Regions from separate parts of the Pseudoalteromonas sp. SCQQ13 genome, predicted to be linked through region 3. Evidence: predicted binding sites of a transcription regulator. Region 3 holds the regulator's gene; each other region holds the start of a gene.

Region 1 (8,306 bases), on a different contig from region 3:
AAACTATTAGCAAATATTACGATGCAGGCGTGTAGTAATACAAACAGTTTTGTTGGCCATATTGGCGGCGATGACTTTATGGTGCTATTTGATAATAATGCTGTCGCAGTGTGCGAGCATATTATTCGCCAATTTGAAATAGAATCACAGGTGTTTTTTAGTTCCGAACATATTAAAAATAAGGGATATTGGAGTGCAAATAGAGAAGGGAAGCCACAATTTGTGCCATTAGTAACACTGGCAATAGGCTTAGTTACTCCCGATTTACACCATTATAAGAATAGCCATCAGGTTGCAGCATTGGCAAGTAATGCTAAAAAATCAGCAAAGCGCTTTGCTCATAGCCATTTGTTTTTATGTCGGCGTAGTAAGCCAAGTAGTGTGGTTGCTAGGTTAGAAAAACAAGCAGTTTAATCGTCATAAATAATTTTTTGCAGACAACAAAAAAGGAGCCTAAGCTCCTTTTTTAAACCATGCAGTTTTTATTAACGAAGTAATGACTCAGTTAATACAGGGCGAATTTCGCGAATTATTGCTTGAGTTAGCTTAGGTGCGCCACAGATAATGTTACCACTATTGTTATAGTTTACGCCGCCAGCAAAATCTACAACCATGCCGCCTGCTTCTTTTACTAATAGCTCGCCTGCAGCAGTATCCCAAGGTTTTAAACCAATTTCGAAAAAGCCATCAACGCGTCCAGCAGCAACATAAGCCATGTCTAGCGCAGCAGAGCCCGCACGACGGATATCAGCTGTATGTATGAATAAAGCTTTAAACGCTTCTGTGTATGCATCTAGGTGTTGTTTTTGCTTGAAAGGGAAGCCAGTAGCTAAGATTGAACCGCCTAAATCAACTGTTTTAGAAACGCGTAAACGTTTGCTATTAAGTTGTGCGCCTTGACCACGAGAGGCAGTGAAAAGCTCACCACGAATTGGATCATAAATAACGGCTTGGTCTAAACGACCTTTTACTTTAAGTGCGATAGAAACCGCAAAATGAGGAATACCCTTGATGAAGTTAGTTGTGCCATCAAGCGGGTCAACAATCCATTGGTAATCTGCATCCTTACCTTTATGCTCGCCTAATTCTTCACCAACAATGCAGTGATCAGGGTAAGAGCGTAAAATGGTGTCGCGAATTATAGCTTCAGCTTCTTTATCAATGTTAGTCACTAAATCGTTAGTGCCTTTTTGTTGAACTTCAACTTTTGATAAATCTTCACTTGCACGAAGTATAATTTTGCCTGCGTTACGCGCAGCGCGAACCGCAATGTTTAACATTGGATGCATGGTATTACCTTTGGGTTGTAAAAGAACGTTTATATATTTTAGCTGGCGTATTTTAGCGACTTTTGCCATAAAGTAAACAACAAAGCCTAAATACTTTTGTTTGTTTTTTGTACTTACTTGATGTGCAGGGCATTTTATACAAATTCAGCATTGATGAATCTGCAAAGCACTTTTTAAATGTGTTCTAGTGCTTTAAAAATTTAGCATGTTTTTTACTCTTTAACCTGGGCCCAAGTTAAAAGCTATGAACATGCTTTTATAGGTAGTTCATCACATTGGAGTACCACTTTTACCACCAAGTTGGGTTTTTAATTGGTTAGCAAAGCTAATAAATTTTTCTTTAATGGTGCGCTTAATCTTTATTTCTACCGAGCCCATAATAGCCTTTCCCTCAATATGGATGGTCGGGCCTTGATGCTTGTTAAGTGCCACTGTTTTATTTTCAACACTACTAATAATGCTAAACATTTTTGATACTACATTAACGTGTTCTGGTACGTATATTTCATCACTGCCAAAAATACAGTTAACATGAATCGTTATCTCTTGGTGGGTAAAAATAGCATCGGTAAAATCAAGTACTACCGAGCCCATAAAGTTAGTCAGGTAAATATTTTTAGGCACAATCCACTGGCCACTTCTTTCATTGGAGCCTAAAATACTGCGTAATGTAAAGTCACTCTGGCTAAATTGCTGAGCGCTGTAATTGGGTGAAAATTGCGAATGTTTTTGGGCATTATATTGCTGATCAGTATTAAGGGTTAAATCCTCAACTAAGCTAACAAGGACTTCATTATTATTTGTAGCCATTGCCTCATCTAAACGCCTTTCAAATGCTTCTACAGAAATAACTCCGTGGCTGTAATTATAAATTAGTTGATCAATCACTTCTTCGCGCACTTGCTCTTGCGGGCGGTCTGTTATTTTTACGCTCATTAGGGTATTCCTTTTATTTTACTATTGTCACTATATAAGCAAAGCATATACCAAAAATATTATTGTTATTAATCAGCTTGTTATGTTTTTAGCCTATTTGTGACTTTGTTATATTAACGATCCATTAACCAAAATGGTAATTATCTAGTTATTTTCACTACTGAGAACTTTTTACCGATAAGTCGGTAAAAAAGTGGTGTATACAAAGTAAAGTTATTTTATATCCCGCCTTAACTATCTGATTTTACTTATTTATTAAAGTTGGCCTAAAGCTGGCATTAGTTAAAGTGTCTTTAATCAAAAGGAGAAAGATTATGAAAACATTTAACAAATCTATCATTGCGGCGTTAGTTTTAGGTACTACGGCTATGGGTGCTCAAGCGAGCAGCTGGGAAAATGAAAGTAAAGATGCTTGGATTGATGGTAAGGCTGAAACAGTGCTTCTTATGAACACTAACCTCAATAACTTTGACATCAACACTGATGTAAAAAATGGCAAAGTTATACTAACAGGTAAAGTTAATAGCGAACTCGACAAAGAGCTAGCAGAAGAACTTGTACTGAGTTTAGATGGCGTAACAGATGTTGATAACCAGCTTACTGTTGTGAAAAGCATGAACAGTAAAAGCCATGACAACATGAAAGATGATGATGGTAGCGGCTTAACCGACGCTAAAATTACCACAGTCATCACAACGCGTTATTTATTTAACTCAGAAGTTGGTGGTACAAACATTGATGTAGATACTGACAACGGTGTAGTTACTCTTACCGGTACAGTGAACTCAGATGCTGAAAAACAGCTTGCAGTAAAAATTGCTAAAAATGCTGAAGATGTTCGCGACGTAGTAGATAAACTAACGATAGTTGCAAAGTAATATAGTATTTATAAAACCCAGCTCTGCTGGGTTTTTGCTTATAAATTTTTTATTTATAAATAAGGAGAATATTTATGGATATTATACGTATTATTTTTTCAATCTTACTGCCACCACTGGGAGTATTTTTACAGGTGGGTTTAGGCTTACATTTTTGGATAAATATTTTACTTACGTTGTTTGGTTACTTCCCTGGAGTAATACATGCAATATACATTATCGCAAAAAAATAATTCATTTCTGTTTGTCGCGTAATATAAGCTGTAAGTTGCTTATTTAAAGCCCAATTTTTAAATTACGCGATATACAGCCTTCCATTTCACTTTTACTTAGCTGCCAGTATTAACCCTAAATTCTGCAAATTTTAATATTATACCCATAAAAAGATTACTATTTAAGCAGTTAGACCATTGATTGTTAAAATAAAGACTTTTGCTAGTGACAAGCCTCTAAAAACTTTTTATACTGCACCCCGCTTTAGTCGCTATGTGACTAAACGCTTCTTAAAAAATTAACTGTTTACAGTTATACAAAAAGTTGGCCCCTTAGCTCAGTTGGTTAGAGCACACGACTCATAATCGTTAGGTCCCCAGTTCGAGTCTGGGAGGGGCCACCATTTTTAAATATACCTACTAAAAATCATTCCAATCATTAACTAATAAATAGCTCTATGTTGTGTTAATTACACTTTAAGTATATTTTTGCCTGTTTCATTATAAAATAATAAATAGAATTGTTTTACGGCAATAAAAAATCCCTAGTTAGGGATTTTTTACAGAGTACTTATTAACGCTTTTAAGTTAATACCTATATTATTAATAACATGATCATTCTGACTTATTAAGTAGCTAATTAACCGCGTTAGAAATAGCCTATAGGTCACTATACATTATGACTTTGATTAGTGATTAAGCTGTTTTTTTGGTACTAGAATTGTTCACTAATTTAATGTGACGGGTAAAATAAATTAATTTTTACGGTAGATCTCATGTTCAATATCGTAAATATTAACGCTTAAACTGTCTGATGCTCTGCAATAGGTTTTTAAACACTCAAGTAGTTGCTCACTTAACATTTGTTTTTGCTCAATAGAACGTCCCGCCAAAATGTGTACCGCAATATGTATAAACCCCGACCCGCCTGCGCCAAGTAGATATTGCTGATAGGAAATAGCGCGTGTTTTTATGGTTTCTAAATCAAATAAATTACTTTGGAAAGCGGCGTTGTGAATTTTTTCTACAAGTACTTGTGGTAATACAGGGAGGTCTTCTGAGTGTTCAATAATAATGTGCGGCATTTAGGCGTTCCTATTATGAGTTACTACATGTGTGAACCTTATTATACCAAATACCAGGTTACCCGCTAACCCCTACAATGCTGAATTAGCATCTTTTTGTTTTGCACAATTAGCCATTAAGAAGTGGTATGGTGCGGCAAAGGTGAATGTATATAGCGCAATGTTTATTTTTTACAACATGTGTTTTGTAGCTGTAAATACGTTTAGTATAGAAAAATAAACCGTATCCCTCTTTAAGTATGTTGGAGAACACGATGAAGTATTTAAAAGTCAGCTTTTTACTCGCAGGTATGCTTACCTTAACAGCGTGCTCAGATGATGTTGCCTCTGTAAGCCTTGGGTTATTTACCACCAAGGATGTAATTGTAAATTCGCAACAAGACCCTTTAGTCACTGGGGTAACGTGCCATATTAGCCATATAGAAGCTAATTTAGATTTTTCAGACCCTTCTGATATGTCAATTTCGTGTCGGCAAACCGGGGTTATTACCGCAGAGCAATTGCAGCAGATTGATCGGAGTAAATCTGGGGAAGTGGTATTTAAATCATCTAAAAGTATTTTGTTTAAATCATTAAAAGTGCGTCGTATTTACGATGCTAAAGCACATACCTTATTGTATTTGTCGTACTCGACTAAAGAGTCTACGGGGAGTCATCATCATGCGTTATCTACTGTGCCATTATACAATACACAAGCATGGCAATGGGCGCTTGGGCAAGAGCGAGAGTAAGCTATGTTAGCGTTATTTAAGCCCAAACCATTACTGGCTGAGCAAGAGCAGCAATGGTTAATTGATACCTTTATATGGGCAGTTGAAAACTTTGATGTTGAGTTTTTTACCCAGCATACGCAAATCACTTTGCCCACGGTTGAGTTCTTTCCCGACTCGGTATCGAGTATTGAAGAAATGGCCACTAAGGTATTTAACCGCGTAAGTAGTTATGCGGGTATGACAGCGTGGCCTATTCAACTAGTTGCACCGCAGCAGCTCACTCCACAGGTTTTTCCACAGTTTAAATTTAGCCAACAACTACGTGGCGAAGGCGCTAAATTAATTGTACCGCCTAGCCAGGCTATTAATATTTCGTTTAATCCAAATCAAGTAAACCAGCCACAAGACTTAGTTGCCAGTTTTGCTGGAACGTTAGCGACTATTTTAATTCATCATGTAGGCGTATTACCACCGGGCGGAAAAGACTACTTAGCGCAAGCTGCTGATGCACTGGCTTGCTTTTTAGGCTTTGGGGTAATGATGAGCAATACGGTATATCAGTTTAAGGGCGGCTGTGGCTCGTGTTATAACCCTTATGCAAATCGCGAAGCGTCGTTGAACGAAACCCATACGGTATTTATGCATGCGTTAGTGAGTTACTTTAAAAATGATAAACGCTCTAAGCAGCATTTAAAACCGCATTTGCGCGGCCAATTTAAAAAAGCGCAAAAAGAAATTAAAGCATTAGTCAATAACTCAGCTAACCCGCTGTTATTAGCGTATATGCCAAACTAAGCAGAGATATTGTGTGAATTACTTAGACGAATTTTTACTGATTGCCGTAGCGCACTTTTTTGCAGTAGCAAGCCCAGGGCCCGATTTTGCTGTGGTATTAAAGCAAAGTGTGCAGCAAGGTAGGCGCAATGCTCTTTGGACTAGTGCAGGTGTTGGTGCGGCTATTTTATCATTTGAGCCGAAAAACTCCGTCCTTTAGGTCGGGGATGTAAGGTTTTAGCGCAACGCGCTAACAATAGAGCTTGAATCTTACAAAAACACTGTGTATCTTGTAAGGCATGAAAGAGATAGCGGTTAAACAACGGTTCTACCCAACACCTGAGCAAGTAACCTTACTTGAACAGACGTTTGGCTGTACGCGTTTTGTTTACAACTCTATTCTTCGTTGGCGTACTGATGCTTACTACAATGAGCAAATCAAGATTAACTACAGCAAAGCATCAAGCTATCTAACTGAACTCAAGAAAAACCCTGAGTTCCCTTGGCTTAATGATGTTTCTAGCGTTCCTTTGCAGCAAGCAATCAGAAACCAACAAACTGCTTTTAAGAACTTCTTTGAGGGTCGAGCTAAATACCCAACTTTCAAAAAGAAGCGCTCGAAACAAAGCGCACAACTAACCAAAGCAGCATTCAGATATACTGATGGTCAGTTGTTCATGGCTAAATCTAAGCAACCTATAAATGTTCGTTGGTCGCGAGAGCTGCCTAGCGAACCAACCACCATTACAATTAGCAAAGACAGTGCGGGTCGCTACTTTGTATCTTGTCTGTGTCGCTTCGAGCCAAAACCACTATCGATTAGTAAAAATACAGTCGGTATTGATTTAGGTTTGACTGACCTTGTTATTGCCTCCAACGGTTTCAAGTCTGGAAATCCCCGTCACACCAAGCGTTACGCTAGTAAACTAGCTAAGACTCAACGTGTGCTATCGAAGAAGAAGAAAGGTTCTTCTAACTTCCACAAAGCCAGAAAGAAAGTCGCTCGCGTTCAAGCAAAGATTGCTGATTGTCGTCACGACTTCACCCACAAACTGACTTCCCAATTGATAAACGATAATCAAGTGATTAGCTGTGAAAGTCTGAGCGTAAAAAACATGGTCAAGAATCGAAAACTTGCTAAAGCAATTAGCGATGCCAACTGGGGCGAGTTCGTGCGCCAACTTACCTACAAAGCTGAGTGGTACGGTCGAACTGTAGTTAAGATTGATAAGTGGTATCCAAGCTCTAAACGCTGTAATTGCTGCGGTTACGTTGTCGATTCCTTGCCGTTACATATCCGTAAATGGTCGTGTCCTCAATGCTCTAGCGAGCTAGACCGCGACATAAATGCGGCACTGAATATTAAAGCTGTCGGGCAGACAGTGTTAGCCTGTGGAGCGTAAGTAAGACTTTAGATTCTTTTGAATTTAAAGCGATACGCTATGAAACAGGAATCCCCCTCCTTTCCCGACTTGTCGGGCGCGAAGCGAGGTGGGGGAGGATGTCAAGGGGCTTAAATACTTGGCCGGTGCCTATTTAGCTTATTTGGGAGTGCAAGCACTGCGAGCAGCCAAACCGGGGGCAAATCTAAATGATAATATTGCCAACAAAACGGTGCCAGCAGAGCCCGTTTGGTTTGCCTTTCGGCGCGGCTTTTTAACCAATGCATTAAACCCTAAAGCCACCTTGTTTTTTATTTTAATAGCTTTGGCTATTCGTGTTGTAATTTAAAACCAAGTTACATTATTTAATTTTAGGAGTAGGTATGTCGCTTTATAATTTTTCGTTTGGCTCTAACATGTCGTCTCACCGTTTACTGGCGCGCTTGCCTAATGCTAAGCGCATTGGTACAGCCGTATTACAAGGTTATGAGCTAACCTTTGATATGTATTTTAAAGATGGCTCAGGTAAGTGCAGTATTAGCCCAAGTGATGCAGAGGATGCGTTAGTTTATGGGGTTGTTTATCAAATAAGTGATGCCGAAAAAGTCATTTTAGATGGTATAGAAGGTGCAGGTTACGACTGCGTAAATATAACCGTAAAGCTTTTAAGCGGCGAAGACGTTAACGCTCATTGCTATATTGCCAATACCCATGACAGTGAAGCGCTACCCTACGACTGGTATATTAAACACGTTCATCGCGGCGCGCTTGAAGCTGGCGTTCCAAAAGCATACAGTGATGCAATATTAAACCGCGCGCAAAAAAGCGACAGTAACCTAGAGCGTGCTGAAATTGAATTTGCAGTACATCAAAAATAATCATAATAAAAAAGGATAACAATGAAGTTAATTAAGTTTGCCACAATTGCTTTATTAGCAGGGGCTACGTTTAGTACCTGGGCACAGGTAGATACCAATAAAATAGAGCAGGTAATTAAAACCTCCATGGCACGTTTTGATGTGCCAGGAATGGCAGTT
Region 2 (8,306 bases), on a different contig from region 3:
AGTCATCCCTAAACTTGCCTTGTTTTACGAGCTCTTCAAGGTTTTGATGGGTTGCAGCAATAATACGCACATCTACTTTTATGCTTTTATGCCCGCCAACACGGTAAAACTCTCCATCAGATAATACTCGCAGTAGTCGAGTTTGTACGTCGAGAGGCATATCGCCAATTTCATCTAAAAATAGAGTGCCGCCATTGGCTTGTTCAAAACGGCCTTTTCGCACGCTATCTGCACCAGTAAAAGCCCCTTTTTCATGGCCGAATAATTCTGACTCAACCAGCTCTTTAGGGATTGCGGCCATATTTAGCGCAATAAATTGGTTTTCTTTACGTGGACTATGGTTGTGCAGGGCGCTGGCAACAAGCTCTTTACCCGTTCCTGACTCACCATTAATAAGTACACTCATGCTTGAGGCTGCAAGCTTACCTATGGCCCTAAACACTTCTTGCATGGCAGGTGCTTCGCCAATTATATGTGCGCTTTTAGGGGGCGTGAGTTTACGTTTAACTTTTTTTGTAGAATTAGCTCTATAGGCGCTTTCAACTAGGGCAATCGCCTCGTTTAAATCAAAAGGTTTGGCTAAATATTCAAAAGCCCCTTTTTGAAAGGCATTTACGGCGGAATCGAGATCTGAATGCGCGGTAATAATAATAACCGGTAAGCCGGGCACTTGCTCTGCTATTAGCTCTAGCAGTGCCATGCCGTCCATACCGGGCATTCTTACATCGGAGATCAGCACACTAGGTTGGCTAAATTTTAATGCATTAAGCACACTTTGTGCTTCAGCAAAGCTTTGTACTGTAAAACCTGCGCGAGTAAGCGCTTTTTCTAATACAAAACGAATTGAGGCATCGTCATCTACAAGCCAAACTGTTTTCATGCATACTCCAAGGCGTTAATCTGCAAAAGGCAGATAAATATTAAATTCGGTGTGACCAGGCCAGCTATCGCACTCAATATAACCATTGTGTTGATCAATTAATGTTTGCGCTATAGAAAGCCCCAATCCAGAGCCGCCATCTTTATTAGTGATCATAGGATAAAACAAAGTATCGCGTACACTAATATCAATCCCTGGGCCATTATCGAGCACTTGAATTAACAAGGCTTTTTTGGGTGCCTTACCGGGCCGGCGGTGCTGATAGTTAATTCGGGTTTTAATTTTTATTTCCCCACCATTAACTAATGCCTGCTGGGCATTACGCACAATATTAAGCACCACTTGCTGCACTTTACTTTGGTCAATATAAACATCGGGAATACTCGGATCGTAATCTTTTACCAAGCGAATATTGTCACTATTATCTAGGGTACTTAATTTGATCACCGACTCTAAGGTTTGATGTATATTGCCATAAGACTTTTGCGGTAATTGGTTAGGCCCAAGCAGTCTATCTACTAATTCACGCAATCGGTCGGCTTGCTCAATAATAAGCTCGGCACATTCATTTCTTTCTTGCTGGTCTACCTCGTATTGCAATAACTGCGCCGCTCCGCGAATTCCCCCTAAAGGGTTTTTAATTTCGTGCGCTAAACCTCGAATTAAATTACGTGCGGCTTGGTATTGATGCATTTGATTTGATGCTTGATCGAATTTAATTTCATCATCGGTTTGCCGACATTCTAATAAAATATAAAGTGCACCTTGGTATTTTATCTGTTTTGAACTGACTGCTAATTTAGCATGGCGAGAATCAACAAATACCACGTCAGCCCTATGCTGGTGGCAATCTACGCCATCAATTAAAGAGTATTGCGCTATGCGTTTTAAATCGATTGAATGGTAGTTAAATAAATCATCAAAAGACTGCCCTAATAAACGCTTAGTGCCTAAACCAAGTAGTTCACTGGTACTGGTATTGGCATAAATAAGCGTAAAGCTTTCGTTTAAAAGCATCACGGCGGTGGTTTGATTTTGCCATATGGCATTGAGTAGCTCAGGGCTAAAGTGTGTGTTATTAAGCATTGTTGCACCATTTTAGTGCGCCTGTGTTTTCAGGCAAGTAATTTAATGAAATTGCACTGCAATTGCTATTTTTAATGTGAATTAGGTGGGAGTTAATTACCTAAGCTTAAGCCTTTTCTATGCATAAAAAATACACTCAATGGGCTTGTCGCAATGACTTGGTTTTGTTTGTTGTACAGCTTAACTTGCAGAGTGTGCTCACCACGCTCTACATCTCTTAAAGCAAAGGTTGAGGTATCACTTGCTGCGCCATAGGCTTTACCATCAAGAAATAGCTGTATTGTAAAGTCGTTTTCAAAGCGGGGGGTAATGCGAGTAGATACATACACAGAGCCGGTGTTTTCACGAATAGTTTGCTGATGCTCAGGCGATGCAATACCAATACTAAATGCAACCGGCTGCGCTTTAGTTTGATTATTTAATATATCTGTATTTGTTGCAGGCATGGTTAAATCTTGGCTGGTGAGTTTTATCTCTTTGGCGCCAATATGGGGGGTATCTGAAAACACCAGTACGCCATTTTTATCTTTCCATGCGTAAATTTTTTTTTCACCAGCGTAACTACAAACACTTAATAATGAAGTAATTAGTAGTAATAAAATCTTGCTACTCACTCTGCAACCCTGCATTTTTAACATTAACTTTACTTTAGTGGAGAAAGTACTAATTTACCATTAAAAAAGCCCGCAAAGCGGGCTTAAAGGTATATTTTATAACTGTTAATTAAAATTAACAGCTGTAATACATTTCAAACTCAATTGGGTGCGTTGTCATGTTAAGTCTTTCAACTTCTTGACTCTTAAGTTTAATGTAAGCATCAATTAAATCATTAGAGAACACGTCACCTTGATTTAAAAACTCACGGTCAGCATCAAGAGATGCCAGTGCTTCTTCTAATGAAGAGGCAACGGTTGGAATTTCTGCTGCTTCTTCTGCAGGTAGGTCGTATAAATCTTTATCCATTGCATCACCAGGATGGATTTTATTTTTAATTCCATCAAGGCCAGCCATAAGCATGGCAGCAAAAGCAAGATACGGGTTAGCCGTTGCATCAGGGAAGCGTACTTCAATACGACGACCTTTAGCTGATGGTACTACCGGAATACGAATCGATGCAGAACGGTTACGTGCAGAGTATGCAAGCATTACTGGTGCTTCGTAACCTGGTACTAAACGTTTGTACGAGTTAGTAGAGGCATTAGCAAACGCATTAATTGCTTTAGCATGTTTAATAATACCGCCAATGTAATAAAGCGCATCTTCAGAAAGACCGCCGTACTTATCACCTGCAAATAAGTTAACACCGTCTTTAGCTAACGACTGATGACAATGCATACCAGAGCCGTTATCGCCAACAATAGGTTTAGGCATAAAAGTGGCTGTTTTGCCGTATAAATGAGCCATGTTATGAATAACATATTTCATTTCTTGAATTTCATCGGCTTTAATCACCATAGTATTAAAGCGCGTAGCAATTTCGTTTTGTCCAGCAGTTGCTACTTCGTGATGATGTGCTTCAACAACTTGTCCCATTTCTTCTAATACTAGACAAGTAGCAGAGCGCCAATCTTGAAAGTCATCAACAGGAGCAACTGGGAAGTAACCGCCTTTAACGCCAGGGCGATGACCTGTATTGCCGTCTGCGTATTCTTTATCTGAGTTCCAAGCAGCTTGCTTAGAATCGATTTTGTACATAGAGCCAGACATGTCTGTTTTATATTTTACGTCATCAAATACGAAGAACTCTGGCTCTGGGCCAAATAAAACCGTATCAGCAATACCCGTAGAGCGCATATATTCTTCAGCACGCTTTGCTACAGAGCGTGGATCGCGCTCGTAACCTTGTAATGTAGAAGGCTCTACTACGTCACAACGTATAATTAATGTGGCTTCTTCAGTGAATGGGTCAAGCTTAGCTGATTCAGCAACAGGCATTAGCACCATGTCTGATTCGTTTATGCCTTTCCAGCCAGCAATTGAAGAACCATCGAACATTTTACCATCTTCAAAAAAGTCTTCATCAATTTGGTGATGAGGAATTGAAATATGCTGCTCTTTACCTTTGGTATCAGTAAAGCGTAAATCAATGAACTTAACGTCATTTTCTTTAATAAAATCTAAAACCGATTGCGACATGTGTCCTCCAACTATAAGGTTTTGTTATTGCTGCTTAAATGCTTTGTGTTTTATAAGCTGATTTTGTGCCACTATTGTAACTTAATGTTTATAAACATAAAAAATACAAAAGTAATAACGGCTGTTTCTAATGCGCACCATTGTGGTGCGTAAATGCTTCAATATAGTGCAACAGTTACAGAGTAAAAAGTTGCTCGCTATTTAATCGTGATAGACTAACATAAAGTAAATACAAAAGACTGACCAAAATAGCAATAAAGTCATTAAAGTGGAGGTTTTTATAAAAATATTAAAAATTTTATTTTTATAATTAGTTAATTTAAAACAGTAGGTTAAATAAAAAAACCAGAAAGTTTGCAAATTTATTTTGGATAAACTTTCATCCATTCCATTTATAAGGGATAATATGCGCCCTTTTAAATCCTATGCTGGGACATCTCGTGAAAACGCAGGTGAGTGCGTAAGCCCCTGCAGGATCAATGAGATTCAATTTCTCTGAGTGAATATTAATGAGTATCGAAAAGATAAGAAATATAGCAATTATCGCCCACGTTGACCACGGTAAAACTACACTGGTTGACAAACTGCTTGAGTTTTCAGGCACATTAGAAACACGCGGCGGTAATGAAGAGCGCGTGATGGATTCAAACGATATAGAAAGAGAACGTGGTATTACCATTTTAGCGAAAAACACCGCTATTTCATGGAACGGCTACCACATTAATATCGTAGATACTCCAGGACACGCCGATTTCGGTGGTGAAGTGGAACGCGTACTTTCAATGGCTGACTCAGTATTACTAATTGTTGACGCTCAAGAAGGCCCAATGCCACAAACGCGTTTTGTTACGCAAAAGGCATTTGCGCAAGGTTTAAAGCCAATCGTAGTAATTAACAAAATCGACAAGCCAAGTGCACGTCCTGATTGGGTTATGGATCAAATCTTTGATTTATTCGATAACTTAGGCGCCACTGACGAGCAGTTAGATTTTAAAGTAATCTATGCATCAGCAATCAACGGCTGGGCAACATTAGATTTAGACGAGCCATCTGATAACATGGATGCCATGTTCCAAATGATCGTTGACGAAGTATCACCACCAGATGCAGATCCTGAAGGTGACTTCCAAATGCAGATTTCTCAACTTGATTACAACTCATACGTGGGTGTAATTGGTGTTGGTCGTATCAAGCGTGGTTCTGTTGCTCCAAACCAACAAGTAACTATTATTAGTGCTGATGGTACTAAACGTAACGGTAAAATTGGTACAGTACAAAGCTACTTAGGCCTTGAGCGTATTGAAACAGACCGTGGTTATGCAGGTAACATTGTTACTGTAACCGGTATTGGCGAGCTTAAGATTTCAGATACTGTTTGTTGTCCTACTAACGTTGAAGCATTACCACCACTAAGTGTTGATGAGCCAACAGTAACAATGACATTCTCTGTAAATAACTCACCGTTTTGTGGTAAAGAAGGTAAGTTTGTAACGTCACGTAATATTCGTGAGCGTTTAGACAAAGAGCTAGTACACAACGTAGCACTTCGCGTTGAAGATACTGCTAGCCCAGATAGCTTCCGTGTTTCTGGCCGTGGTGAATTACACCTAGGTATCTTAATCGAAAATATGCGTCGTGAAGGTTACGAGCTTGCTGTATCTCGTCCAGAGGTAATTTTGCGTACTGTTGACGGTGTATTAGAAGAACCGTTTGAAACAGTAACAATTGACTGTCAAGAAGAGCATCAGGGTTCTGTAATGGAGCAAGTTGGCCTACGTAAAGGTGAGCTTACTAACATGTCTCCAGATGGCAAAGGCCGTATGCGTTTAGACTTTATTATCCCAAGCCGTGGCTTAATTGGTTTCCAAACTGATTTCATGACAATTACTTCGGGTTCTGGTCTTATGTACCATACGTTCGATCATTACGGTCCTCATAAAGGCGGTTCAATCGGTGTTCGTAAAAACGGCGTAATCATTGCAAATGCTACAGGTAAAGCACTGACTAACGCATTGTTTAACTTACAAGAGCGCGGCCGTTTATTCATCGGCCACGGTGTTGAAGTTTACGAAGGTATGGTTATCGGTATTCATAACCGTGATAACGACCTTACAGTTAACGCCCTTAAAGGTAAGCAGTTAACTAACGTACGTGCATCTGGTACAGATGAAGCACAAACGCTTTCTCCACCTTTAAACTATTCACTTGAGCAAGCGCTTGAGTTTATTGATGAAGATGAGTTAGTTGAAGTAACGCCACTAAACATTCGTATTCGTAAGCGTCATCTTACAGAAAACGAACGTAAACGTGCGGGTCGTGCGCCTAAGTCATAATCTATTAATTTAGAATAATGATTTTAAAAGCCGCTGTATTGCAAAATACAGCGGCTTTTTTGTGTTTGTGGGTTAGCTAAATAAAAGGTTAAAGAGGGTAGATTAAAGAAATTACCACCACCGCGATAATTGGTGTGCTGTGCACTTGTGCACTACATTGAGTTTTTCCTCTAAAAGCGCAGCGCCTCTTAACCTCTTTGTGAATAATTCACTTAAAGATCTTTTGTACGCAGAGTGAGCTTAAAACAGCCGATAAGGCTAAGTACTAGTGTTTGTTGGTAGGGTATTTTTCGTTGGGTTTCGCTGCGCTCAACCCAACCTACGTGCATTAGTTAAAGTTTAATTGTTTCGCCTTCATTTAAAATATACAGCGGTACTGGTGCATTCATTTGTTTATACATATGCAGTAAGCGCGATAGCGCTGAGTGGCTGCTGTGATCGCCCATTTGCCAACTTGAGTTGCCATACCCCCATGGTATCATTACTTTGCAATTAAGCTCTGTGGCCGCATTAAGGGCATCCTCTGGCGTAGTATGAACGTATCGATACCCTTTAGCGTTGGTTTTATGGTAATAAGAGGCAATTGGCATTAGGCATAGGTCTATATCACCGTATTTTTGTTGTATGTCTTTAAAGTGTTTTGAATAGCCAGTATCGCCGGCAAAAAATAAGGTGCTGCCATTTTGTTCAAGCAGCCAGCCATTCCAAGAATCTTTATTATCATCTTCGTAAATATAGGGAATAAGCACCCGATTACTAAAGTGATGTGCAGGCACTGCGTGTATGGTTAAGTCCTCAATGCTGGTTTTTGCATACCACGCCATTTCAGTAATATTAAAGCCACCCGTTGGGAAGTTATCTGCCATGCCTAGCGGGGCTAAATAACGTGGTTGATTACCCAGTTTTTTAATATCTGCTTTATTAAAGTGATCATAATGAATATGCGAATACATAACGGCGTTAATGTTTTCAAGTGTTTGCTTATTTGGCCATGCTCCGGGTTTGCGATAAAACCCACCTGCAAGCTTAAAGCCTAAATCAACCGGTGAATCAAACTGCTCACTAACCGGATCAAATAATACATTTTGCCCATTACGTGTGCTGACCACAAAGCTGGCATGCCCTAACCAACGAACCGTATAACCGGTATTGAGCGGCGGCTTAATTTGCTTACCTTGATACTGGCAGTTGCTGCTGGGTGTTTCGCAAATCAAGTTCGGATGTGGCGGGTAGCAGTTTTGCTCGCAGGTGGTTGGGTAAACCTTTTTGCCTTGATATAAATTATGGTAACGACCTGTTTGGTTGTTAACAGCAATAACTGAGTTTTTATCAGCTATTTTTTGCACCTGATTAGGTGTACTACACGCGGATAAAAAACAGCTTATAAAGATTATAAGGGTAATGTGTTTCATAATTAAATCCGTTTTAAATAGTGCTAAAGCAGCCATGCAGCCATAAAAAAGCCTGCAATAATGCAGGCAAATTTAAATATAATATCAGCTAATTAACCGGCACTATTCATTTGTTCAATAAATTTATTTGAGTCGGCAATCGATTTGTTCATGTCGTTCATAAGCAATTGTATATCGCGTTTAAGGTTAGTGAACTCGCCTTTAATAGCCGATACCGCTTGTGCGTTTAAGTTATGCTTTAAGTATAAAACGTTATCATGAAGCGATGTTAATACAGGCTCCATTTTGCTCTCTGCGCTGCGCATTGAGCGTAATAGCTGATCAAATTGACGCTTAGTCGCGGCTAGCTTTTTACTGCTTTCACGTTTAAGTGATGCGCTTTTATATTGCTCAAGCTCATCGCTCCACTCATCAAATAAGGCTTCTGCTACGTCTTCTACTTTATTGATGTTAGTTGAC
Region 3 (8,306 bases):
CCTGCATATTTTGAAGAAAAGCAAGCAGATGGCACTGTCATGAGCGCCAGCGCTAACGAAGTACGTTACGATGTAGCGAAACGTTTTTTAACCCTGGTAGGAGATGCAAACATTTCTCAAGCTGGGCAAAAAATTACGGCTAAAAGCATCACCTATGATATAGAGCAACAGCTTATAAGTGCTGAAAAAGATGAAAACTCAACTGATCGGGTACACACTATTTTAGTGCCTGTAGACGTAAAAAAAGAACAAAAACTCAATAAAGGTCAGCCATGAGTACATTAAAAGCAGAGCTATTAGCAAAAAGCTATAAAGGCCGTGAAGTTGTTAAAAATGTAGGACTTGAAGTAAAAGCTGGCAGCATTGTTGGTTTACTTGGCCCAAATGGCGCAGGTAAAACCACTACCTTTTACATGATTGTAGGCTTAGTACCTAGCGACAAAGGTAAAATATTAATTGATGATAACGATATTACCTTACTTCCTATGCACAGCCGTGCTCGTTTAGGTATTGGTTATTTACCACAAGAATCTTCTATTTTTAGAAAGCTCACTGTGTATCAAAATTTAATGGCTATTTTAGAAACGCGTAAGCAACTAAATAAACAAGCCAGGGAAGAAACCCTAAATAGTTTATTGGACGAATTTAGCCTGCAACATATTCGCGACAGCTTAGGTATGGCGCTATCTGGTGGTGAACGTCGCCGCGTAGAAATAGCACGTGCTTTAGCTGCAGATCCTAAATTTATATTGCTTGATGAGCCCTTTGCTGGCGTGGATCCTATTTCAGTACTCGATATTAAAAAAATTATAGAACACCTTAAAAATCGTGGTATTGGCGTACTAATTACCGACCACAATGTAAGGGAAACCCTTGATGTTTGTGAAAAAGCCTACATTGTTTCTCATGGGGAGCTAATTGCATCTGGTACTCCTGAATTTGTATTAAACGATAAAACAGTACGTGATGTTTATTTAGGCGAGCAGTTCAAACTGTAATATTTATGTTATTACTATAAGCATCTGCTAAGATTAATCATATCAATTTATAAGGATTGTTAGAGATAAATGAGGCAATCATTACAGCTGCGCATGGGCCAGCAACTTACAATGACTCCGCAACTGCAACAGGCTATTCGCTTATTGCAGCTTAGTACCTTGGATCTCCAGCAAGAAATACAAGAAGCACTTGATAGCAACCCATTACTTGAAGTTGATGAACAAGATTACACGGAAGAATCAGCAGGTAAAAACGAGCAAAAAGCAGATGACATTACTGTTAGCGCCTCTGCTGACGACACCCCAAGCGAGTATGAGCAAGATAGCGGTGAAGCACTAAATAAAGACACCATAAGCGACGACATGGCCATGGATGTATCATGGGATGAATATATGAGCGCAGCGCCTGCCTCTTCATCAGGGCCAATGCCTGAAGATGAATCTATTTATCAAGGTGCATCAACCGAAACCCTGCATGAATACTTAATGTGGCAATTACAGCTCACCCCTTTTAGCCCTACCGACGAAGCTATTGCCATAGCTATCGTTGAAGCCGTAGATGACTCTGGTATTTTAACCCTCAGTTGCGAAGACCTTTTAGCAAGCTTTAACCAAGAAACTGACGACGAACACGAAGTAGAACTAGATGAAATAGAAGCAGTGCTAAAGCGCATTCAATTATTTGATCCTGTTGGTATTGCAGCTCGCAGCTTGCAAGAATGCTTATGCATTCAATTAAATCAATTTGATAAAGACACCCCTTATATTAACGAAACAAAAATGGTGTTAACTGATCATATCGATTTACTCGCTGCTCGCGACTATCGTACGTTAATGAAAAAAACTAAGCTCAAAGAAGAAGAGCTTAAAGAAATAATGACACTTATTCATACGCTTAATCCTAAGCCTGCGGATACTATTGTCAGAGAAGAGTCTGAATACGTTATACCTGACGTGTCTGTTAAAAAAATAAAAGGCCGCTGGGTGGTAGAGCTAAACCCTGATAGCATGCCAAAAATACGTGTTAACAGCCAATATGCGGCTATGTCTCGTACAGTAAAATCCAGCGGTGACAGCCAATTTATTCGCTCGCACTTACAAGAAGCTAAATGGTTTATTAAAAGCCTAGAAAGTAGAAACGAAACACTCCTGAAAGTAACTAATTGTATTGTTAAGCAGCAACAAGCGTTTTTTGAACATGGCCCAGAAGCCATGAAACCTATGGTATTAAACGATGTTGCCGAAATAGTTGAAATGCACGAGTCGACTATTTCACGGGTCACTACGCAAAAATATATGCACACTCCACGTGGCATTTTTGAGCTTAAGTACTTTTTTTCAAGCCATGTAAGCACCGAAAATGGTGGCGAATGTTCATCAACTGCCATACGTGCCCTGATTAAAAAGTTGATAGCTGCAGAAAACTTAGCCAAACCATTGAGTGATAGCAAGATTGCAGATATATTGGCTGAGCAAGGAATTAAAGTAGCTAGACGGACAATTGCAAAATATCGCGAATCTCTGGCTATTCCCCCGTCGAATCAACGTAAAAGCTTGATTTAAGACGTACAACAAAGAGGAAAATGCTGATGCAACTAAACTTAACTGGTCGTCATGTAGACATTACAGACTCATTAAGAGACTATGTAAATAATAAATTTGCAAAGCTGCAAAGACACTCAGATCACATAACTAATGTGCATGTTATTCTCGATGTAGAAAAATTAAGTCAAAAAGCTGAAGCAACAATTTTTGTAAGTGGCGCTGAGCTATTTGCATCGACCGAACACCAAGATATGTACGCTGCCATTGACTCGTTGATTGACAAACTCGATCGTCAAGTAATTAAACACAAAGAGAAGTTTGCTCGACACTAACACTATGAAATTAAGCTCACTTATATGCCAGGACTGCAGCAAAGCTGTGGTCCTTTTTAATAGTAAAAAAAGAATTTTAGAATTCATCAGTGAACTCGCGCATAAAAAAATGCCGTATTTACCTCAGCAAGATATTCTCACTGCTTTATTGGCAAGAGAAAAGCTAGGTAGTACCGGTATTGGCCGAGGAATAGCAATTCCACATGGCCGTATGAGCGGGGCACAAGAGCCTCTTGCCTTAATTTTAATAAGCGAAACCGCTATTAATTTTGATGCAATTGATAATCGTCCAGTTGATATTTTTGTTGCGCTTATAGTGCCCGATGGCGATAACCAGCAGCACTTGAAAACACTAGCCACAATAGCTGATAAACTAAACGATAAAGAGTTTTGTAAGCAATTGCGTGCGGCAAAGTCTGATGAAGCGTTATACCAAGTTATTTTGGATCAATCCTAGTTACTAATAAAGGGGTGGTAAATGGAATTAATTATTATAAGTGGCCGTTCAGGTTCTGGTAAGTCAGTTGCTTTACGTGTTGTAGAAGATTTAGGTTACTATTGTGTAGATAATATTCCGGTAAATTTGCTGCCTTCATTAGTGCGCAGTGTCTCTGATAACTACGATAAAATAGCCGTTAGTATAGACGTGCGTAACCTGCCTAAAGACCAGCAGCAGTTTAACGATATCCTTGAGTACTTGCCCGACTTTGCTAAACCAACGTTATTTTATTTAGATAGCGACGATCAAACGTTAATCCGCCGTTATTCAGAAACACGTCGTTTGCACCCGCTTTCGATTGATTCGCTACCGCTAGATTTAGCAATAAAAAAAGAAAAAGAATTACTCGATGTACTCGTAACGCGGGCTGATCATGTCATTGATACAACCGATTTAAGTGTGCATCAACTTGCTGAATCTATGCGTGAAACCATACTCGGTAAAAAAGACAAACAGCTTATCATTACCTTTGAGTCGTTTGGCTTTAAGCATGGTATTCCCAAAGGTGCTGATTATGTTTTTGATGCGCGTTTTTTACCAAACCCACACTGGGAACCGGAGCTCAAGCCTTTAACTGGATTAGATCAACCAGTAAAAGATTATTTAGCTAGTCATAGTATTGTGCAAAAATTCACTTGGCAAATTCAAACCTTTGTACAAACGTGGTTACCACACCTAGAGCGTAATAATCGCAGTTATTTAACCATTGCTATTGGTTGTACTGGTGGTCAGCACCGCTCAGTTTATTTAGCGCAAACAATTGGTGAAAGCTTTGCTATGTCTCACCCTAATGTAAAAATTCGCCATCGCGAGCAAGAAAAATAATTCAATTTAAATAATCATCTGTTCAGCTTAAGTAGAGTATCTTATGCGCTTAGAAAATACATTTTTAATAAAAAACAAGCTAGGCCTGCATGCTAGAGCTGCTACCGTATTAGCACAATTAGCGGTACAATTTGACGCATCTATTACCTTATTTCAAGATGAAAAAGAAGCCGCTGGCGATAGCGTACTGGCTTTAATGTTACTAGAAAGCAGCCAAGGTAAAGAAGTAAAAGTAGTGTGCGAAGGACCCGATGCAGAGCATGCTTTACATGCCGTTGGCCAATTAATAGCGCAGCGCTTTAACGAACAAGAATAGTAGGCACTTTATTTAAACCAAGTAAACGAGCTAAAATATAGGGTTAGTGAAACCTTAAGCTAGTTTGGCTAAAAAAAGTAAGATAAACTGAACGAAGTTAATGACTAACTTCTTCCCTAACGTTATAAAAATAAATTAAGGACGCCAATGCCCGAAACTTTCGAACAAGACTACCCACTACAACAATTACAACAAGTGACCAAGTCACTCAATAGTGGTCAGTTTGTTCAAGTTAGGCGCATGCTGGCAAAAACAGCTCCTTGTGATACCGCACTTTTACTAGAATCATCACCGCATAAAGTTCGTCGCCTGCTCTGGCAATTAGTTGATCCAGATGTACAAGGTGATGTTCTTGAAGAACTCTCTGAAGATGTACGTTTAGGCATTATTGCCCAAATGGAACCTAAGCACATTGCTGCTGCCACTGAAGACATGGGCCACGATGACTTAGGTGAAGTACTGCGAAGCCTGCCTGACACGGTTTATAAAGACGTGGTTAGCGCCATGGACATTCAAGATAGAGAACGTGCTACGCAAGCACTCTCCTATCAGGAACGCTCTGCTGGCGCGCTGATGAACACAGATACAGTAACCATTCGCCCTGATGTAACCCTAGATGTGGTACTGCGTTACATTCGTCTGCGCGGCGAACTCCCTGAGGGTACCGACGACCTTTACGTTGTCGATAAGCATAACTGTTTTTTAGGCGCTTTATCGTTAAGTACCTTACTAACCAATTCGCCCGAAAAAATTGTTCACGACCTAATGGATGAAGACTGTGAGTCTATTCCTATTTCGATGGATGAAAGCGAAGTGGCGCAGTTATTTGAACGTCATAACTGGATATCAGCCCCAGTAGTTGACGACAACGCCCAGCTACTTGGCCGTGTTACTATCGATGACATTGTTGATGTAATTCGTGAAGACGCAGAGCATCACTTATTAGGTTTAGCGGGTCTTGATGATGAAGAAGATACCTTTGCACCGGTTTTAAAAAGCTCAAAAAAACGCTCTGTTTGGCTAGGTGTTAACTTATTAACGGCTCTGGCAGCTGCTTTTGTTGCCAGCTTTTTTGAAGGCACTTTAGCAATACTGCCTATTTTAGCCGTGCTTAACGGCATTGTCCCCTCAATGGGTGGGGTGGCCGGTAGCCAGTCATTAACCTTGGTTATTCGTGGTATAGCAGTGGGCCATATTAACCAAACTAACCAACGTTTTGTAATGATAAAAGAGCTCGCCATTGGTGCATTAAACGGTATTTTATGGGCTGTTTTAATTGCCAGTGTTATAGCCCTATGGCAATGGGACTTAATGCTTGGCGCGGTACTGGCGTTTGCAATGTTTATGAACTTAGTTGTTGCGGGTGTGGCGGGTGCGTGTATTCCTATAATACTTAAACGTATGAAAATAGACCCTGCACTTGCTGGCAGTGTAATACTCACTACAGTAACCGATATAGTAGGTATATTTGCCTTTTTAGGCACCGCAACTTGGTTGCTGGTTTAATAAATAAACCAGCGCACATTACTGTGTAAATACGCGCTGGTTAAAAGTAACTTTTACGCAATATAATTTAACCAGCGTTCAGGTTATCAGGTTATCTAGTCTTCTTTATTGATTGTAGAGCCATCGACTCCTTCTTGCTTTGACGATTGTGTATTTACTTTATTACTTATTATTGCATCGAGGTTTTCGCCACCTTTAACCCCAAAATCTAAACTGCGTATTGGGAATGGAATACGAATATCAGCCTCATTTAGTGCTTGCTGTACTGCCACAACACCTTTGTGGCGTACTGTCATAAAGTCTGGCTCACCAGGGTATTTAATCCAAAACCACAATAATAAATTAATACTACTGTCGCCAAAACTCTCTGCGTATACGGCCGTTTCATCTTGGCGTATTACAAACTCAAATTGATTAATTTTATCCACAATAACGTTTGCGGCTTTTTCTATGTCTTCTGTTAATGAAATTCTTACCGGCACTTCTATGCGTCTAACGCCTAGCGTGCTGTAGTTTCGCAATACATTTCTAAATAGTATTTTATTAGGCACTAGTATTTGCTGCCCATAAAAGCTCTCTATTAGTGTATTACGCAGGTTTATTGAATGCACAGAGCCAAACACATCATCAGTTTTTATTACATCACCTGGTTTAAATGGCTTACGAATACCCATAGCAATACCTGCTATTAAGTTTTCGGTCATATCTTGAAATGCAAAACCAATCGCTAAACCAACAATACCGGCACCAGCTAGTAATGACGTTACCGTGCCTTTTAAGCCCATAAAATCCAGTGCTATAAACACTCCTACACTTAATATCAGCACTTTAAATATAGAAGCCATTAAATCAGCTATCTGTTTTGAATCGAGGGAGCGGCGTAATAAATTTTTCATTAAGTTACCGGCAAAGCGAGCCAGCATAGAAAATAGAATGACAATAATAACTGCCACAATAAAATTAGGAATATGGCTTATAACGACATCAAACCACCCTCCGAGCTTTTCTTCGATAAGTTTTTCGGCGTCGCTAATTGAGGGAATACTAAACATGTAACTTGCACCTATTGATTTATAATGTGATTAGAATCAATCTTGAATTCGCATATCAATTGCAAGTATAGCGCCAGTATTAAAAAAGCCATGCTGTGCATGGCTTTTATAGATTAGGTAAAGGTTTAAGTTTTAGCTTTGTTCATCGCGTAAAAATACTGGCTCAAGCTCTTTCACACTTGCTTCGGCGCTAAAGTAATAACCCGCTACTGTAAACTCTTTAAGCTGGCTTAGCTGAGTTACTTTATTTTCGATGAGGTAACGCGCCATCATGCCTCGTGCTTTTTTAGCGTAAAAACTAATTACTTTATATTGACCATTTTTACAGTCTTTAAAGTGTGGAGTAATTATTTGTGCATTAAGGGCTTTTTTATCAACCGCTTTAAAGTACTCGTTTGAAGCAAGGTTAACTAAGTATTGGGCGTCCTCGGCTTTTAATACCTCGTTAAGTTTATTGGCAATTACACTGCCCCAAAACTCATACAGGTTTTTACCACGGCTGTTTTCAAGCTTGGTGCCCATTTCAAGGCGATACGCTTGCATTAAATCTAGCGGCTTTAAAAGCCCATATAAGCCCGATAATATGCGTAGGTGGCTTTGTGCGTAATCAAGCTGATTAGCCGTTAGCGTGCTAGCATCTAAACCACCATATACATCGCCATTAAAGGCCAGTACCGCTTGTTTAGCGTTTTCTGTGGTAAATGGCTGTGCCCACTCACTAAAGCGAGCAGCGTTAAGCCCTGAGAGCTTATCGCTAATTTTCATCAGGCTGCCAATTTGCGCAGGTGTTAGTTCACGGCATACTTGCATCAGTGCTTCGCTGTGCTCAAGTAATTCCGGTTGAGTGAACTTATCGGTTGCAGGTGGCGTGGTGTAATCAAGATTTTTTGCAGGTGAAATAACAGTGATCATAGTTAGCTATTGACTTGTAATTTATTTAATGTCAATTTCAACATTAAATGAAACGAAAAGCACGTTTTGTTTAATATTAAACAGACTGATCCTACCTTAATAATTCATACATAACCGTTTTTATATTGATAAGGACATAAGACCTATCAAGCATTACTTCGCTGTTGCAGTATGGTGTAATATTAAAGTAGTTTAGATTTTCTTTTAACTTGCTTGGAATGAGGAAAGCAAATGACTAACGCGCTACAAAGGCTAAAACAACATTCATCAATCGTGGCCGACACGGGTGATATTGAAGCAATTAAAAAGCATCAACCAGAA

The links. The regulator sigma-54, encoded in region 3, starts transcription at its own class of promoters, with help from an activator protein. The targets are predictions, from matches to a motif close to GTTGGCACGNNNNTNGNNT.
Region 1: I6F41_RS14820 (LiaF domain-containing protein) is a predicted target of sigma-54. The motif match lies at 2,262-2,280, and genes of this name have one in related genera.
Region 2: glnA (glutamate--ammonia ligase) is a predicted target of sigma-54. The motif match lies at 4,157-4,175, and genes of this name have one in related genera.

Annotation. Positions count from the first base shown of each region.
Region 1 covers NZ_JADYXG010000020.1:43,983-52,288, forward strand. The annotation lists gene I6F41_RS14810 (GGDEF domain-containing protein) at 1-414, shown strand, start outside; gene suhB (inositol-1-monophosphatase) at 486-1,289, opposite strand; gene I6F41_RS14820 (LiaF domain-containing protein) at 1,560-2,225, opposite strand; gene I6F41_RS14825 (BON domain-containing protein) at 2,540-3,103, shown strand; gene I6F41_RS14830 (YqaE/Pmp3 family membrane protein) at 3,178-3,336, shown strand; tRNA gene I6F41_RS14835 (tRNA-Ile) at 3,643-3,719, shown strand; gene I6F41_RS14840 (5-carboxymethyl-2-hydroxymuconate Delta-isomerase) at 4,071-4,400, opposite strand; gene I6F41_RS14845 (CreA family protein) at 4,655-5,131, shown strand; gene I6F41_RS14850 (hypothetical protein) at 5,135-5,908, shown strand; partial or broken gene I6F41_RS14855 (LysE family transporter) at 5,922-6,077, shown strand; gene I6F41_RS14860 (RNA-guided endonuclease InsQ/TnpB family protein) at 6,187-7,290, shown strand; partial or broken gene I6F41_RS14865 (LysE family transporter) at 7,400-7,585, shown strand; gene I6F41_RS14870 (gamma-glutamylcyclotransferase family protein) at 7,653-8,147, shown strand; gene I6F41_RS14875 (serine hydrolase) at 8,169-8,306, shown strand, end outside.
Region 2 covers NZ_JADYXG010000015.1:57,839-66,144, reverse strand. The annotation lists gene ntrC (nitrogen regulation protein NR(I)) at 1-880, opposite strand, end outside; gene glnL (nitrogen regulation protein NR(II)) at 896-1,966, opposite strand; gene I6F41_RS12860 (DUF4124 domain-containing protein) at 2,059-2,580, opposite strand; gene glnA (glutamate--ammonia ligase) at 2,696-4,102, opposite strand; gene typA (translational GTPase TypA) at 4,612-6,435, shown strand; gene I6F41_RS12845 (MBL fold metallo-hydrolase) at 6,768-7,847, opposite strand; gene I6F41_RS12840 (DUF2959 domain-containing protein) at 7,940-8,306, opposite strand, start outside.
Region 3 covers NZ_JADYXG010000002.1:129,208-137,513, forward strand. The annotation lists gene lptA (lipopolysaccharide transport periplasmic protein LptA) at 1-276, shown strand, start outside; gene lptB (LPS export ABC transporter ATP-binding protein) at 273-998, shown strand; gene I6F41_RS02320 (RNA polymerase factor sigma-54) at 1,068-2,561, shown strand; gene hpf (ribosome hibernation promoting factor) at 2,588-2,875, shown strand; gene ptsN (PTS IIA-like nitrogen regulatory protein PtsN) at 2,880-3,332, shown strand; gene rapZ (RNase adapter RapZ) at 3,354-4,199, shown strand; gene I6F41_RS02340 (HPr family phosphocarrier protein) at 4,243-4,515, shown strand; gene mgtE (magnesium transporter) at 4,663-6,021, shown strand; gene I6F41_RS02350 (mechanosensitive ion channel family protein) at 6,117-7,073, opposite strand; gene yaaA (peroxide stress protein YaaA) at 7,206-7,985, opposite strand; gene tal (transaldolase) at 8,217-8,306, shown strand, end outside.